DNA from 2 places in the Kitasatospora sp. UYEF31 genome. Region 2 is predicted to be linked to the other one. Evidence: riboswitches for the same ligand, from Rfam matches in the RefSeq annotation. Region 2 holds a riboswitch; the other holds the start of a gene.
The links. A riboswitch is a leader RNA that binds a small molecule or an ion and turns the genes downstream of it on or off. The one in region 2 is predicted to bind cyclic di-AMP.
Positions count from the first base shown of each region.

Region 1: another riboswitch for cyclic di-AMP. It lies ahead of AC0Z36_RS24820 (C40 family peptidase); the one in region 2 lies ahead of AC0Z36_RS16115 (C40 family peptidase).

Region 1 is NZ_JBXAWK010000063.1:23,620-31,855, forward strand. Features, by position in the region: gene AC0Z36_RS24790 (aminotransferase class V-fold PLP-dependent enzyme) at 1-259, shown strand, start outside; gene AC0Z36_RS24795 (Lrp/AsnC family transcriptional regulator) at 334-621, opposite strand; gene AC0Z36_RS24800 (rhomboid family intramembrane serine protease) at 662-1,501, opposite strand; gene AC0Z36_RS24805 (exonuclease domain-containing protein) at 1,566-2,270, opposite strand; gene AC0Z36_RS24810 (hypothetical protein) at 2,378-2,614, shown strand; gene AC0Z36_RS24815 (NYN domain-containing protein) at 2,804-4,129, shown strand; cyclic di-AMP (ydaO/yuaA leader) riboswitch at 4,624-4,783, shown strand; gene AC0Z36_RS24820 (C40 family peptidase) at 4,795-5,883, shown strand; gene AC0Z36_RS24825 (hypothetical protein) at 6,079-7,488, shown strand; gene AC0Z36_RS24830 (M48 family metallopeptidase) at 7,580-8,236, shown strand, end outside.
Region 2 is NZ_JBXAWK010000028.1:54,202-62,437, reverse strand. Features, by position in the region: gene AC0Z36_RS16135 (PspC domain-containing protein) at 1-570, opposite strand, end outside; gene AC0Z36_RS16130 (ATP-binding protein) at 704-1,927, shown strand; gene AC0Z36_RS16125 (response regulator) at 1,924-2,565, shown strand; gene AC0Z36_RS16120 (C40 family peptidase) at 2,676-3,731, opposite strand; gene AC0Z36_RS16115 (C40 family peptidase) at 4,003-5,121, opposite strand; cyclic di-AMP (ydaO/yuaA leader) riboswitch at 5,125-5,283, opposite strand; gene pcrA (DNA helicase PcrA) at 5,680-8,130, shown strand.

The DNA.
Region 1 (8,236 bases), on a different contig from region 2:
CCCGCTGGTGCGCCGCCTGCTCGGCGGCCGGGCCGACCAGCCCGGGGAGTGCGGGGCGCCGGACGCGCCCGACGGTGAACTGAACCTCAACGCCATCCGGGTGAGCTTCGGCGCGGGCACCCCCGTGGAGCACATCGACCGCTTCGTGGCGGCTGTCACGGAACTCGTGGAGCGTGGGCCCCGCTGGGAGTACGCGGTCGAGGGCGGCCGCTGTATCGCCGTCGGCGACCCCCGGGACACCACGAAGCTGCCGGTCTGACGGTTCCTGACCTTGTGCCGCAGCGCCCGGCTTCCGGGCGCTACGGCGGAACAGACCGGAGGCGTACGGATTCCTCAGACGCCGTCGTCCAGCCCGATGGCGAACGCCGCGTCGAGGTCGTGCTTCGAATACGTACGGAACGCGATGTGCGTCGCCGTGTGCTCGACGCCCGGGACCTTGTTGACCCTCCCCGGGATGACCTCCGCCAGGTCGTTGTGGTGCGGCACCCGCACCATGACGACCAGGTCGAACTCGCCGGTGACCGAGTACACCTCGCTGACCCCGTCGATCGCGGTGATCGCCTCGGCGATCTCGGGGATGCGGTCGACGGCTGCCTTGACCTGCACGATCGCGGTGATCACGGGGAATCCTTTCGCACACTGACGGGGTGTCGGCACGAGCCTATCCGGACGGCGGTACGGCCGACGGGGCAGCTGTGTCCAGCTCTGCGACCGGTGCCGCGACCGGTGCCGCCGGGCCGCGCCGCCGGTACAGCAGCCAGGCGTAGGCGAAGCCGAGGACGAACCCCACGACGTGCGCCGAGTAGGCGATGTCCGCGTCGCCGCTCACCCCGATGCCGCGGAAGTACAGCCACTGGAGGACGAAGTACACCCCGAGCACCAGCCACGCCGGGAAGCGCAGCGGGAGGAACAACAGCAGGGGCACCAGCGAGGTCACCCGGGCCCTGGGGTACAGGAAGAGGTACGCGCCCAGGACCGCCGACACCGCACCGGACGCGCCCACCAGCGGCTGCGCCGACTTCGGGTCGGTCAGGGCGAAACCGTACGTCGCCACGTAGCCCGAGACCAGGTAGAACAGCGTGAACCGGACCCGGCCCATGCGGTCCTCGACGTTGTTCCCGAAGACGTACAGGTAGAGCATGTTGCCGATCAGGTGCAGCCAGCCGCCGTGCATGAACATCGCGAACAGCACGGACAGCACCGGCGACTTGTCCGACGTGTCGGTGCGACCGCACTTCACCGGCGGCCCCGACTGGGTCCGCACCAGCTCCGGGGTGCCGGCCAGCGGCCTGCCCGACATCAGTTCCCGGGGGATCGCGCCGTACCGGTAGTAGTATTGCGATTCGGCGCACACCTGCTGCTGCGGGTGCGGGGCGTCCCCGCCACGCCCGAACCCGGACAGCGGACTGAGCAGGAACACCAGCACGTTCGCCGCGATCAGGGCGTACGTGACCACAGGAGTCCGCCGTACCGGGTTCACGTCGTGTACGGGGATCAGCATCCAACGATCGTCACCCGAAGGCGGGACCACGGCCCGGTGGACGGGGCACGGTCATCCGTACGGCCTAATGGGGCTTTCCGGCAGCCGGAGTGGACCGCTCCACCAGGCCGCGCAGGTCGTGGACCCCCGCCTCGTGCAGCCGCGCCAGCAGGCCGCGCAGCACATGCACCGTGGCCCGGCAGTCCGACGCAGCCCGGTGCGCCGGCGGGGCCGGGGACTCGAAGTGCGCGGCCAGGGTCACCAGTCTGTTGTTCCGCACCTCGCCCGGCTCCAGGACACCCCGCGCCAGCGTCAGGGTGTCCACCACCGTGAACTCCGGCCAGTCCAGCCCGCAGGCCCGGCACGCGGCCCGCAGGAACGCCGTGTCGAACGGGGCGTTGTGCGCCACCAGGACGCCGTCGCGGGCGAAGTCGAGGAACGCCGGCAGCACCAGGCGCAGCGGCGGCGCCCCGGACACCGTCGAATCGGAGATCCCCGTCAGGGTGGTGATGAACGCCGGTATCGGAACGCCCGGTTCCACCAGTGAGGCGAACTCGGCCAGCACCTCGTCGCCGCGCACCCGCACCGCCGCGATCTCGGTGATCCGCTCGCACTCCGGGTCGAGGCCCGTCGTCTCGACGTCCACGACGACGAACACCTGGTGCTCCACCGGCGCAGCGCGCGCCGGGTCCTGACCCGCGGGCGGGTTTCGCCCGGCCCCGTCCAGGGCGGTACTGTCCGGCGGGGCCGAGCCGTCGTGGCCCGGATCGCCGGGCATCGTGCTGTCCATAGGACTGGACGGTACGGTTCCGCCCCGACACACCCCCATACCGACCCCGCGCGGGTGCGCCGGCCCCGTGGCCCCGCCCCCTGCGGGTGCACCAGAGAGGAACGCGCATGTCGCTGCCCGCCCCGTCCCAGGACACCCGGTGGCGCTGCTCACTGTGCGGCAACCTGACCCGGTTCGACGTGACCCGCACCACCCGCGCGGTGGAGTTCGTCCACCTGGACCTCGCCGGCGAGCCGAAGGTCGAGGAGCGCGAAGTGCTGGAGGACAACATCGAATCCGTCCGCTGCCGCTGGTGCAACGCGACCGGCTCGGTGGAGCTGGTGCCGAAGCCCGACGCCGGGTAGAGCCGGGCGGACGACCCCGACCGGCCACCGAGTGGACCTGCCGCATCCTGGAAATTCAGGGTGGCAGGTCCACTTTCGGGTGGAAACACGCCATGATCAATGGGTAGGTGGTCAGGAAGGCACGGGGTGTCACAGCGGAGCAGTGGACAGAGCGCGGCAGGCTGAGCGCACCAGGACGGCGGAGGAACAGTGACCAGCGCAGCAGACGAACCCAGGACGGGCCCGCTGCCCGAAGGGGTGCGCCAGCGCGTCGTGGGCATCGCCGCAGACGCGGTCGGCACCATGCCCGTCGAAGAGATCCCGCTGCCGCTGCGTCGGCTGGCCCGCTTCACGCCCGCCAAGCGCGCCAAGCTCGCCGCCACCCCGCTGGCCGCCGCCCTGGAGGGTGACGCGGTGTTCCGCGGCCGTATAGCGGACCGCGTCCGCGCCGCGCTGCCCGACCTCGCGCAGGCGCTGGACGCCGGCACTGTACCGGCCGCCGCCGACCCGCTGGACGTGGCCGCCGCGGCCTACCTGCTGCGCCCGGACGGCTGGGTTGGGATCGTGGCCGCCGCCGGCGACGCCGCGGTCAAGGCCGCCGCCGACCACGCCGACTCGGAGGCCGTCGCCACCATCGAACGCCTGGAGAAGGAACTGGCCGCGCTGCGCTCCTCCTCCCGGGCCGAACTCGACGGTCTGCGCACCGAACTGGAGGCCGTCCGCAAGGAGGCCGACCAGTTGCGCCGGCAGATCCGCGGCTTCCAGGGCACCGCCAAGCACGCGGAGAAGCAGGCCAAGCTGCTGCAAGTGGAACTGGACGAGATCCAGAAGGGCACCGGGCAGGTGGTGTCCACCACCGAGAAGGAGGCCCGCAGGCTGCGGGCCCGCCTCGCCCAGGTCGAAGGAGAGCTGGAGGCCGGGCGCAAGGCCGCCCGCGAGGGCCGCCACCTGGAGGACACCCGGATCAGACTGCTCCTGGACACGGTTCTGGAGGCCGCGCAGGGGCTGCGCCGGGAGCTGGCGCTGCCGCCGGTGACAGTCAGGCCGGCCGACACAGTGGACGCGGTCTCCCCGGTCGCGCACTCGGTCCTCGACATCCCCCAGCGGGGGACCAGCGACGACGACCCGGTGCTGCTCGACCAACTGCTCCACCTGCCGCAGGCGCACCTGGTCATCGACGGCTACAACGTCACCAAGACCGGCTACCCCACCCTGCCGCTCGCCGAGCAGCGGGCCAGGCTCCTGGGCGGCCTGGCGATCCTGGCGGCGCAGACGGGCGCCGAGATCACCTGCGTGTTCGACGGCGCGGAGCTGTCCACCCCGGTGCTGCTCGCGCCGCCGCGGGGCGTGCGGGTGCGGTTCAGCAAGCCGGGGCAGACGGCGGACGACCTGATCAGGGCGCTGGTCCGGGCGGAGCCGCCGGGCCGCCCGGTGATCGTGGTGTCCACCGACCGCGAGGTGGCCGACGGTGTGCGCCGCGCGGGCGCGCGCCCCGTCCTGTCGATGATGCTGCTCCGCCGCCTGGCCCGGGGCTGAACCGGGCTGCGCGACTACGGGACGGTCCGCCGGGTCCGCTACTCCGGACGCGCCGGACGGCCGGGACGAATGAGCGGTTCCGTATGTTCCGGAGATTTTTGAAATCAACAGTGTGGCGAATCCCACATGAACACTCCTGGACGGGCCTGGTGGAACCCCGGCGGGGTGCGGTAACGCGCCCGGCGCGCACCCGCGCCGGACCCTTCGGATGGCCTCCGACCAGGCATCTCCTCTGATATCGGGTTATCGGGAAGGGCTGAGGTCCCGCAATCCCGGGACTTCCGGAACGGTTGTGCGGCATTGTGCAAAAACGTTTCACGCAAGCAGAAAATATGAACAACGAGTGGTTTGTTCGATACCCCGCGTCACTGATTCCGGGTGATTTCCGGCCCTCTCGGGGGTTAATTCCGGCGAATGATTTGAAGCGATCTTGGACCGTGGTTAGTGTCGGCGGTCGAGCAACCGCGCAATCAGTCACCCAGCCAGGGTGGCGGCGGAGGCTCCCGCCGAATCCAGCAGGTGTCAATCGGGGTGACATCCAAGGAACCGGGGACCCGATCCCCATGGGGTGAATCGGCCCGCACCACGGGCCGTAGAGCTGATCTTCCGGCTCGAACCCGACAGCTAACCCGGTAGGCGGCCGTGGAAGAAGGAGTGCCGCCTTCGTGGCGTCCCACCGCCGGCTCAAGAAGCCGAGCAAGACCCGGGTGAGCGTGCTCACCGCCGCAGCGGCAACCGCTGTGGTGTTCGCCCCCAACGTGTCCCACGCCGACCCGGCGCCCACCAAGCAGCAGGTCAAGCAGCAGATCAACGATCTGCAGCACGAGGCCGAAGTGGCGACCGAGGACTACAACGGCTACGAGGAGAAGCACCAGCAGCTCCAGCAGGACGTCCAGCACGTCCAGCAGCGCATCGCCGACGAGCAGTCAGGCCTCGCCGCACTCCAGGGCGACATGGGTGCCATCGCCGCGGCGCAGTACCGCAGCGGCGGCCTGGACCCGACGCTGCGCCTGATGCTGTCGGAGAACCCCGGGCAGTACCTCCAGAAGGCCGCGGCCCTCGACCAGGTCAGCTCCCAGCAGGCCCAGACACTCAGCCAGCTGCGGGACCGCAAGCGCGCCCTGTCCCAGGAACGCTCCGAGGCCGCCGCCAAGCTGAGCCAGCTCGAGAGCACCCGCAAGCACCTCACCGACAAGAAGAACGAGGTCGAGGGCAAGCTCCGCAAGGCCCAGGAACTGCTCAACACCCTCAGCGACGCCGAGCGCGAGCAGTTGCTCGCCCAGGAGGGCCACGGCGAGGACGCCGGACGCGCCTCCAGGGACGGCGCGAACCGCGAGCCGGCCGTGCCCAAGGCCGACGCGGACAAGGGCGGCGACTCCCAGAAGGACGTCAACGTCCCCGTCAGCGGCCGGGCCGCGGCGGCTGTGGCGGCAGTCAAGCAGGCGCTCGGTAAGCCCTACGTCTGGGGCGCCACAGGCCCCGGCTCCTTCGACTGCTCCGGCCTGACGGGCTGGGCGTGGAAGCAGGCCGGACTCTCGCTGCCGCGCACCTCGCAGGGCCAGGGCGGCGCGGGCCGTACGGTCCCCCTCGCCGACGCGCAGCCCGGTGACCTGGTCATCTACTACGGCGGCGCGACGCACATCGGCATGTACGTCGGCAACGGCCAGATCATCCACGCGCCGCGCACCGGCACGACCGTGCGCTACGCGCCGGTCAACTCGATGCCGGTCTCGAAGGTCGTCCGCGTCGGCTGACGGGTTCCACCGGCCGCACCACGGGCTGACCGCGGGTTCCGCCCGTCCGCACAGCGCACTGAACGACCCCGGTCCACGCCGGCCGGGGTCGTCCGGGCGTTCCCGCGCGGCCCGGTGCGCCGCGCCCGGGACCGCCCGGCTGTTCCTGCGGTGTTCGGTGCGCTCCGCTCCGGACCGTCTCGTACGATCAGGTCCGTGAGCGAGCAGAGATCGGCCGGCCGAGTCCGCCGGGCCGGGCCCCGGTGGCTGCTGCCGTTGGTCGCCGTCTGCGCGCTGCTCCAGTTCGTGATCGCCTACACGGTCGTCCACAGCGGCTCCGGCAGCCGGCCGCGGGCCACCGCCCAGGCACCGGGGCACCAGGGCGCGCAGAACCCCGCCGGGCCGGGCGCCGGCACCGCGGAGCAGCACGCCAACGCCCGCCGCACCGCCGTCGGCGCACTCCTCGAACGTCGCGCCGAAGCCTTCCGCACGAAGGACAGACCCGCCTTCCTGGCCACCCTGGACCCCGCGCCGGCCGCGGCGGCCTTCCGTACGGCCCAGACTTCGGTCTTCGACAACGCGGCCCAGGTGCCGTTCACGTCCTGGGAGTACGAGCTCACGGCCTCCGACGCCTTCCCGCTGCCCGAACAGCGGCAGGCGGCCCTGGGCGGCACTCCGTACCTCACCGCGGAGGTCGACCTCACGTACCGCGTCACCGGGTACGACCCCGTCCCGGTCCGCACCAAGGAGTTCCCGACCTTCGTCCTGCGCGGCGGCGCGTGGTACCTCACCGCGACCGACGACGGCACCACCTCCGGGCACACCGGCGGCACCCAGCTGTGGGACCTGGGGAAGGTCACCGTCCTCCAGGGCGCGCGCAGCACCGTGCTCGGCATCGGCGACCCCGGCACACTGCGCGGCTTCCAGCGGGACGCCGACAGCGCGGTCCCCGAGGTCACCGCCGTCTGGGGCGGCCAGTGGGCCGGGAAGGCACTGGTCATCGTGCCCGCGGACCAGTTGCAGATGGCCAGGCTCCTGGACGCCGACGCGCAGAAGTACGCCCGGATCGCCGCCGTCACCACCGGCGAGCGCGGCGCCGCCGTCGACGCGGCCGCCGCCGACCGGGTCATCGTCAACCCCGACGCCTTCCGCCAACTGGGCAACGCCGAACGCCGCGTCGTGATGGTCCACGAGATCAGCCACGTCGCGAGCCGTGCCCACACCCGCGCCTGGACCCCCACCTGGCTGTCCGAGGGCTTCGCCGACTACGTGGCCTACCTCGACTCCGGGCAGACCGTCCGCAGCGCCGCCCCCGAACTGCGCCGCGACGTGCGCGCGGGCAAGGTCCCGCGGGCACTGCCGGACGAAGCCGCCTTCGAGACCACCCAGACCGACCTCCCACAGGCCTACGAGATGGGCTGGCTCGCCTGCCGCCTGATCGCGTCGGAGTGGGGCCAGGCCAAGCTCGTCGAGCTCTACCGCACGCTCGGCGCCGCACCGGCCCCCGGCGCCCCCGCACCCGCCCCGGAGACCGCACTCGCCGCGGCCCTGGGCACCGTGCTCGCGACCACTCCCGGCACGTTCACCGAAACCTGGACCGCGTACGTGAAGACCCAGCTGAAATGACCGCACGTCCGGGTCCTGAAGAACCACCAGGCGCTGGGCCGGCTACGGCTCCCGCGCCGGAAGCCGCTGAAACGACGGGGATGAAGAACCTGTGACCTCCTGGGCCGACGCGGTCCCCGGCCGCCGCATCCTGCTGGTGCTGCTGGCCGCCACCGCACTCGTACTGATCATCGCCATCGCCGTCACCACCCCCTGGCGGCCCCTGTCCGGCATGCCGCCCGGCGGCGCGGCCCACGCCGACGCCGCCCGCGACTTCACCGCCGCCGAGATCGCCCACGGACACGCCCTGTCAAGCGCCGCCCGGCCCCCGGCCTACCTGGCGATGGCCCTGTCCCTCGTGGTGAGCCTGCTCTTCGGCTTCAGCCCGCTGGGCGCCCGCCTCATCCACGCCGCGGCCAGGCCGCTCGGCGGCGGCTGGGTGTGGCAGCTCCTCCTGGGCGGACTCGCCCTGGCCCTGGCCGGCCGGCTCGTGACCCTGCCCGTCTCCGCGTGGTCTGAGAGCGTGAGCCGCCGCTACGGGCTGTCCGTGCAGAGCTGGGGAGGCTGGCTCCTGGACGCGCTCAAGAGCTTCGCGCTGTCCACCGGCGTCCTGCTCGCCGTACTCCTGGGGCTCTACGCCCTGATCCGGGCCCTGCCCCGGGCCGGCTGGCCCATCGCCGCCGGGACCGGCGCGCTCCTGGTCATCGTGATGTCCTTCGTCTATCCGGTCGTCGTCGAACCACTGTTCAACAACTTCAAGTCGATGCCC
Region 2 (8,236 bases):
GGGCGCCGCGGGGGCGTCGGTCGCCGACCAGGGCTGCCAGGCACCGCTCCCCGCCGTCCCCGGGGCACGCCACCACGACGTGTCCGGGCTCGTCGGGTCGGCCGGGTCCACCGTCGGCGCACTGGTGCGCACCATGACCGCAGGGCCCTTGCGTCGGTTGTCCGACCACGCCAGGAACAGCACCACGCCGGCGACGGCGAGCAGCGGGAAGGAGTGGCCGAATCCGCCGTCCATGTACGAGAAGAACACGATGCCCCCGATAACCGTCGTCACCACGGCCACCGCCGTGCCTGAGTCGATCCGGCCGCTGCCCACCCGCCGCAGGAGCGGCTCGTCGCCCTCCTCCGGGATGAGCAGCCAGCCCAGCCCGTACAGCAGCACACCCATGCCGCCGAAGACCGCCAGCACCGCGAGCACGACGCGGAACACCACCGGGTCGACGTTGAAGTGCCGGCCGAGGCCGCCGCACAGACCGGCGACCCGCCGGTCGGTACGACTGCGCCGGATGGGTTCGGCCGCTGCCGGCCGGTCCCCCGGCCGCTGCTGCGGGGCTGTGCTGTCGCTGTTCATGGCTCCATCCTGCGGAAATACACGGACGCTGCCTATCGGGCAACGCCCCGGTCTCACCCCGAGTCGACCCTGAGAGGAAGTCAGGGGACCTCCCCGATGTGGACAGGCCCGCTGACGTGTGACGATCGTCAACGTGACCAGTCCTGTCGTTGTCGCCGCCGAGCCCGTGTGCTCCCCACCGACGCTTTACCGCAGCCCTTCCCAGCGCATGCTGGGCGGCGTGGCCCGCGGGCTCGGCGCGCACCTGGGGGTGGAGACGCAACTATTGCGCATCGCCTTTGTGGTGATGACGCTGGCTGACGGCCTCGGACTGGTCATGTACGCCGTGTTCTGGGTGTTCGTGCCGATGGGGAAAGCACTTCCGCAGTCCGCGTGCGCACCGGGCCGGGAACGGCACCGGGCACTGGCGGTTCTCGCCATGCTCATCGGCGCCGCGATGCTCATCCAGTGGAGCGGTGGCGGTACACCGTCCGATCCGCAGAACTGGGTGTGGCCGCTGATCATCGCGGGCGCCGGAGTGGCACTGCTGTGGCGGCAGGCCGATGACACCCAGCGCAATCGCTGGCTGGGCATCAGTTCCCGCAGCCGCAAAGCCGGTTACGCCCGCGGCGCGCTCGGCGGGGCCCTGGTCGCGGTCGGCCTGGGCATCTTCACCACGTACAGCGGCAAGGGCCTGGGCGACTCGTTCGCGGTGCTGCGCGGGGCGTTGCTGACCCTCGTCGGCCTGCTCCTCATCTTCGGCCCTTACCTCCTGCGGCTCACCCGCGACCTCGGCGCCGAGCGGCGGGCCCGAATCCGGGCCCAGGAGCGTGCCGAAGTCGCCGCGCACGTCCACGATTCCGTCCTGCACACGCTCACCCTGATCCAGCGCAAGGTGGACGACCCCCGGGAGGTCGCCAAGCTGGCCCGCGCGCAGGAGCGGGAGTTGCGGATGTGGCTCTACCGGCCGCAGGAGTCCCAGCCCGACCTGACGTTCGCCGTCGCGGTCCGCGCGGAGGCGGCCGAGGTGGAGGACATGCACGGGGTGTCCATCGACGTGGTGTGCGTCGGCGACTGCCCGCTGGCCGAGAACCTGACCGCGCTGGTGGCCGCCACCCGCGAAGCACTGGTCAACGCCGCGAAGTACGCGGGGGAGACCCCGATCTCGGTGTTCGCCGAGGTCACCGACGACCGGGTCGAACTCTTCGTCCGCGACCAGGGGCCCGGATTCGACCTGGAAGCCGTGCCCGAGGACCGGCTCGGTGTGCGAGAGTCCGTACTGGGGCGGATGCGCCGCAACGGGGGTAGGGCGACCATCCACACAGCCCCCGGCGAAGGCACTGAGATCGAATTCGAAATGGACAGAGGTAAGTCATGAGCGACCAGATCAGGGTGGTCCTCGTCGACGACCACCGGATGTTCCGGACCGGTGTGCGCGCTGAGATCGGCGCGGCCGTGGAGATCGTCGGCGAAGCCGATGACACGCAGTCAGGGATCGCCGTCGTCCGCGAGACCATGCCCGACGTGGTGCTGCTCGACGTCCACCTCCCCGGCGGTGGCGGCATCGAAGTGCTCAAGCAGTGCGCCGACCTCAAGGACCGGGTGAAGTTCCTCGCCCTGTCGGTCTCCGACGCCGGTGAGGACGTCATCGGGGTCATCCGCGGGGGAGCCCGCGGCTACGTCACCAAGTCCATCACCGGCGACGAACTCATCGCCGCCATCGGCCGCATCGCCGAGGACGACGTGGTGTTCTCACCGCGCCTGGCCGGCTTTGTGCTCGACGCTTTCGCCGCGACCGACGTCCCCGCCGTGGACGAGCACCTGGACCGCCTCACCCAGCGCGAGCGCGAAGTCCTGAAGCTCATCGCCCGCGGCTACGCCTACAAGGAGATCGCCCGACGCCTCGTCATCTCCGTGAAGACGGTCGAGACGCACGTGTCCGCGGTGCTGCGCAAGCTCCAGCTGTCGAACCGCCATGAACTGACCCGGTGGGCCACGGACCGCCGTCTGGTCTGAGGCTTGAGCGGGCAGAAGAAAGCAGTCAAAAAATAAGAACGGTGTACGGGTGACCCCCACGCGCGGGGTCACCCGTACACCGTTCTTATTTTTTTTGGACCCTGCGGTCGTCAGGCGACCCGACGCGCGCCGTACCAGGCCATGTTCGACATCTTCTCCTTGCGGACCACGGCACCCGGCTTCGGGGCGTGGACGACCATGCCGCCACCGATGTACATGCCGACGTGGCTGACGTTCGTGAAGAACACCAGGTCACCGGGCTGCAGCTGGTCCTTGCTGACCGCGCGGCCCACCTTGATCTGGTCGTAGGTCACCCGCGGCAGGGAGATGTTGGCCTGCTTGTACGCCCACTGCATCAGACCCGAGCAGTCGTACGAGTTCGGCCCCGTGCCACTGGAGTAGTACGGCTTGCCCTGCTGCGACAGTGCGGCGTTGAGCGCCGTGGCGGCCTTGGCACCCGGGGGGACGTCGACAGGCGGGGGCTCTTCCTTCTCGGCGGCGCCCTTGTCGATCTCCCCGCGGTCGTTGCCCCGCGAGCTGCGGTCCGCTTCGGCTGCCGCCGCGTGGTCGTTCTCGTCGTTGATCTTCTTCTGCTGCGCCGCGGTGAGCGTGTTGAGCAGCTTCTGCGCCTCGGCGAGCTTGGTCTGCACGATCGCGCGGCGGGTGGTGAGGTCCTTGCGCAGCGACTCGAGCTCGGTCAGCTGGCGGGACGCTTCGACCTTGTCCTGCTGGAGCATCCGGGACTGGGCGGCGATCTGGCGCAGCTTGTCGGCCTGCTGGCCGTCGAGCTGGTCCATCATCTGTGCCTTGGCCAGGAAGCCCTGCGGGTCCTGGCTCATCGCCAGCTGGAGCCCGGTGGGCATGCCACCGCCGCGGTACTGGGCGGCGGCGACCTGGCCGATCTGGTCACGCAGGTCGTTCATCGCCGACTGCTTCTCAGCGACCCGGTTCTGCGTCTGGTTGGCAGTCTCCTGGAGCTTGCCGACCTTTTCCTCAAAGCCGTTGGCCTCTTCGCCGATCGTCACGACGTCGTGGTTCAGCTGGTCGACCTGTGCTTTGACCTGCTCGAAACTTGCGACCGGAGCGGCGTTGGCGCTGCCGGCAAACGCGATCACACCGGACATCGTCGCGGCTGCGGTCACCACGGTGGCCGCGCTGCGGACCATGGTCCGCGGCTTCGGCTTTCGGTGTTGTGCTGCTCGTCGTTGGGACGCCACTGGTGTTCCTCCCTCGGCCGCCCGGGGGTGGACGGCATCCTGCGATCACCTGGCCGAGAACCCTAGTCACAGATGGATCACAGCAGCCCAGTTCTAGCAGACATTGCCAGATTTTTACTTCGGGCAGCGTTTCCTTGTCCGGAATGCATGGGTTTGGTTTGTGTGATTTCCGTGACATCAGTGAGCGGAGGGGCTCTTGAGGCCCTTGGGACTTCCCGGGCTAAGCGACCCGGCGGGCACTGTAGAACGGCATGTAGTCGAGCTTGATCGTGGTCACCGACTTGCCGGGCCGCGGCGCGTGGACGATCATGCCGTCGCCGACGTACATGCCGACGTGGCTGATGTCGCTGTAGAAGAACACGAGGTCGCCCGGCTGGAGCTGCGACTTGGGCACCGAACGGCCGACCTTGACCTGGTCCCAGGTCGTCCGCGGCAGGCTGATGTTGGCCTTGTTGTACGCCCACTGCATAAGGCCCGAGCAGTCGAAGGAGCCGGGCCCGGTGGCGCCCAGGACGTACGGCTTGCCCTGCTGGCCCATGGCCGCGGTCACCGCCGCCCCGGCCTTGCCGCCCGCGGCGGGGACGGTCGGCTCGTCCTTCGGGGCTTCCTTCTTCGGATCCGCGGTCGGCTTGGGATCCGGACGCTCGTTGCCCCGTGAGCCGCGGTCGTCCGCACGTGTGTCTTCGTGGTCGTTGGAGTCGAGGACAGCCTGCTGCTGGGCCGCGGTGAGCGTGTTGAGCAGCTTCTGCGCGTCGTTGAGCTTGGTCTGCACGGCCGTCTTACGGTCGTTCAGGTCCTTGCGCATCGTCTCAAGCTCGGTCAGCTGGCGGGTCGACTCGGCCTTGTCCTGCTGGAGCATCCGCGTCTGGGCGGCGATCTGGCGCAGCTTGTCGGCCTGCTGGCCGTCGAGTTGGTCCATCATCTGCGCCTTGGCCAGGAAACCCTGCGGGTCCTGGCTCATCGCCAGTTGGAGCCCGGAGGGGAGGCCGCCACCGCGGTACTGGGCGGCGGCGACCTGGCCGATCTGGTCGCGCAGGTCGTTCATCGCCGACTGCTTCTCGGACACGCGGGTCTGGGTCTGGCTGGACGTCCGCTGGAGCGTGTCCACCTTCTCCTGGACGCCGTTGGCCTCGTCGCCGGCCTTGAGGGCCTCGTGCGTGAGCTGGTTGACCTGCGCCTTGACCTGGTCGAAGGTCGGGGCCGGAGCGGCGTGTGCGCTGCCGCCGAAGGCGATCACGCCGGTCATGGTGGCCGCTGCGGTCACCACCGTCGCGGCTCCGCGGACCACGGTGCGGGGCTTCGGCTTGCGGTGCTGGCCTACTCGTCGTTGGGACGCCACTGCTGTTCCTTCCTCGGCCGCCTACCGGGTTAGCTGTCGGGTTCGGGCGGAAGAAGGCGCCCTACGGTCACCGGTGGGGGCCGGTGGCCGATTCACCCCAAGGAACGTCGTGCCGGTCCGTACGCCCCGGGCCGTGTTCGAACGGTCGGGCCGAGCGGACCCGCGGTGGGTCCCCGGCTCCGGCTCGGACCTGTGCACCGGACTGCGTCGCAGCACCTGCGCCGACTGCTTCATCGGCTGGGCTGCGACCGGTGGGTCGTGCGCCGGACTCAGCGGTGGTGACCGCGCCGACCGGGTGGACGGCGTTCTGCGATCACCTGGCCGAGAACAATAGTCACGGATGGATCACGGTCGACCCCGTTGTGAGATTCATTGCTGTTTTTTTACTATCGAATGCGTTTCCTTGCCCGGATTGAACTGGTTTGGCTGGTGTGATTCCTGTTACATCTGAGCCCTTAGAGCAACCTGGGGCTGCCGCGACGCACGTCACGTCCCGCCCGGAAGAGAATCGGCTCTTCGGCACGGACAGCCCTCCCCGGGCTCATAGACTCGTGGACGATGAGCAGCCTCTTCGATGACGCGACCGACCTGTCCCTGCCTGTGCGCGCGGCGGACGACATCCCCCTGCCCCCGGAGCCCGACGAGCCCGAGGACCTGTTCGGCGGCGCGTTCACGCCACCGTCGAACCCGGCCGAGTCGTACTACCGCAACGGCGCCCCCAAGCCGGTCGCCGACGCCGCACAACTGCTCGACGGGCTCAACCCGCAGCAGAAGGCAGCCGTCGTCCACGAGGGCACACCCCTGCTCCTGGTCGCCGGAGCCGGCTCCGGCAAGACGCGGGTGCTCACCCACCGCATCGCCTACCTGCTCGCCGCCCGCGGCGCGCATCCCGGCGAGATCCTCGCGATCACCTTCACCAACAAGGCCGCAGCCGAAATGCGCGAGCGCGTCGAGGCCCTCATCGGTCCGCGCGCCAAGGCGATGTGGGTGTCGACCTTCCACTCCGCGTGCGTGCGGATCCTGCGCCAGCAGTACAAAAAGCTGGGCATGACGTCGTCGTTCTCCATCTACGACTCGTCGGACTCGCAGCGGCTCATGGCGATGGTCTGCCGGGAACTCGACCTGGACCCCAAGCTCTACCCGCCGCGCAAGTTCAACGCGCAGGTCTCCAACCTCAAGAACGAGCTCATCGACGAGGAGACCTACTCCAGCCAGGCGGCCAACGAGACCGACCGGCTGCTCGCCCAGGCGTACACGATGTACCAGCAGCGACTGCGCCAGGCGCACGCGCTGGACTTCGACGACATCATCATGACCACCGTGCACCTGCTGCAGGCGTTCCCCGAGGTCGCCGAGTTCTACCGCCGCCGCTTCCGGCACGTGATGGTCGACGAGTACCAGGACACCAACCACGCCCAGTACATCCTGGTGCGCGAACTCGTCGGCGGCGCGGCCGGCAGCGCGCCGAAGAAGACCGTCGACGGTGACTACGTCAACCCCAACGCCGCCGCGCTCGCCGACATCCCCGCAGCCGAACTGTGCGTGGTCGGCGACGCGGACCAGTCCATCTACGCGTTCCGCGGCGCGACGATCCGCAACATCGTCGACTTCGAGCTCGACTACCCGAGCGCCGTCACGATCCTGCTCGAACAGAACTACCGCTCGACGCAGACGATCCTGGCCGCCGCCAACGCCGTCATCGAACGCAACACCAACCGCCGGGCCAAGAACCTGTGGACCCAGGCCGGCGACGGGGCGCTCATCACCGGCTACCTCGCCGACGACGAGCACGGCGAGGCGCAGTTCGTCGCCGACGAGGTCGACAAGCTCACCGACGACGGCAAGTGCAAGCCCGGTGACGTGGCGATCTTCTACCGGACGAACGCCCAGTCCCGCGTCTTCGAAGAAGTCTTCATCCGTACGGGACTCCCGTACAAGGTCGTCGGCGGTGTGCGCTTCTATGAGCGCAAGGAAGTCCGCGACATCCTGTGCTACCTGCGGCTGCTGGCGAACCCGGCCGACGTGGTGTCGCTGCGCCGGATCCTCAACGTGCCCAAGCGCGGCATCGGCGACCGGGCCGAGGCGTGCGTCGACGCGCTGGCCGCCCGGGACCGCATCTCCTTCGCCGACGCGCTGCGGCGCGCGGAGGACGCCCCCGGCCTGGCCAAACGGTCGGCGAACGCGGTCAAGGGTTTCGTGACGCTCATGGACGACCTGCGCACGGTCGTGGACGGCGGCGCGGGCCCCGCCGTGGTCCTGGAGGCGGTCCTCGAACAGACTGGCTACCTGGCCGAGTTGCAGCACTCCACCGACCCGCAGGACGAGACGCGGGTCGAGAACCTTCAGGAACTCGCCGCAGTGGCCCTGGAGTTCGAGCAGGCCAACCCGGAGGGCACACTCGGCGACTTCCTGGAGCGGGTCGCGCTGGTCGCCGACTCCGACCAGATCCCGGAGGACGGCACGGGCGTGGTCACGCTGATGACCCTGCACACCGCCAAGGGCCTGGAGTTCCCGGTGGTGTTCCTGACCGGCATGGAGGACGGCGTCTTCCCGCACATGCGCTCGCTCGGCAACACCAAGGAGCTTGAGGAGGAGCGCCGGCTCGCGTACGTCGGCATCACCCGGGCCCGGGAGCGGCTGTACATGACGCGGGCTCAGGTCCGCAGCTCGTGGGGAGCACCCGCCTACAACCCGCAGTCGCGGTTCCTGGAGGAGCTGCCGCCCGCTTTGATCGAGTGGCACGGCCTGAAGAAGGCCGCGGTGCCCCCGGCCCCGCGCGGCGGCAACCCCCGCTCCGGCAAGCTGACTTCGGGCTTCGGCGGCAAGCGGGCCGTGGAGCGCGAGGTCCTCGCGCTGAGCGTGGGGGACAAGGTCACGCACGACAAGTTCGGCATGGGCACGGTCCTGGAGACCGGCGGCGCGGCGGACAAGGCCGAGGCGACGATCGACTTCGGTACGGAGGGCAAGAAGCGGCTGCTCCTGCGGTACGCGCCGGTGGAGAAGCTGTAGTCGGCTACTGGCCGACAACGGAACGGCGGAGGCCGGGCATCCCCGGGTGGGGGTGTCCGGCCTCGGGTTTTGTGGCGCAAAAGATAGTAGTCAGATCGGTCTGTAG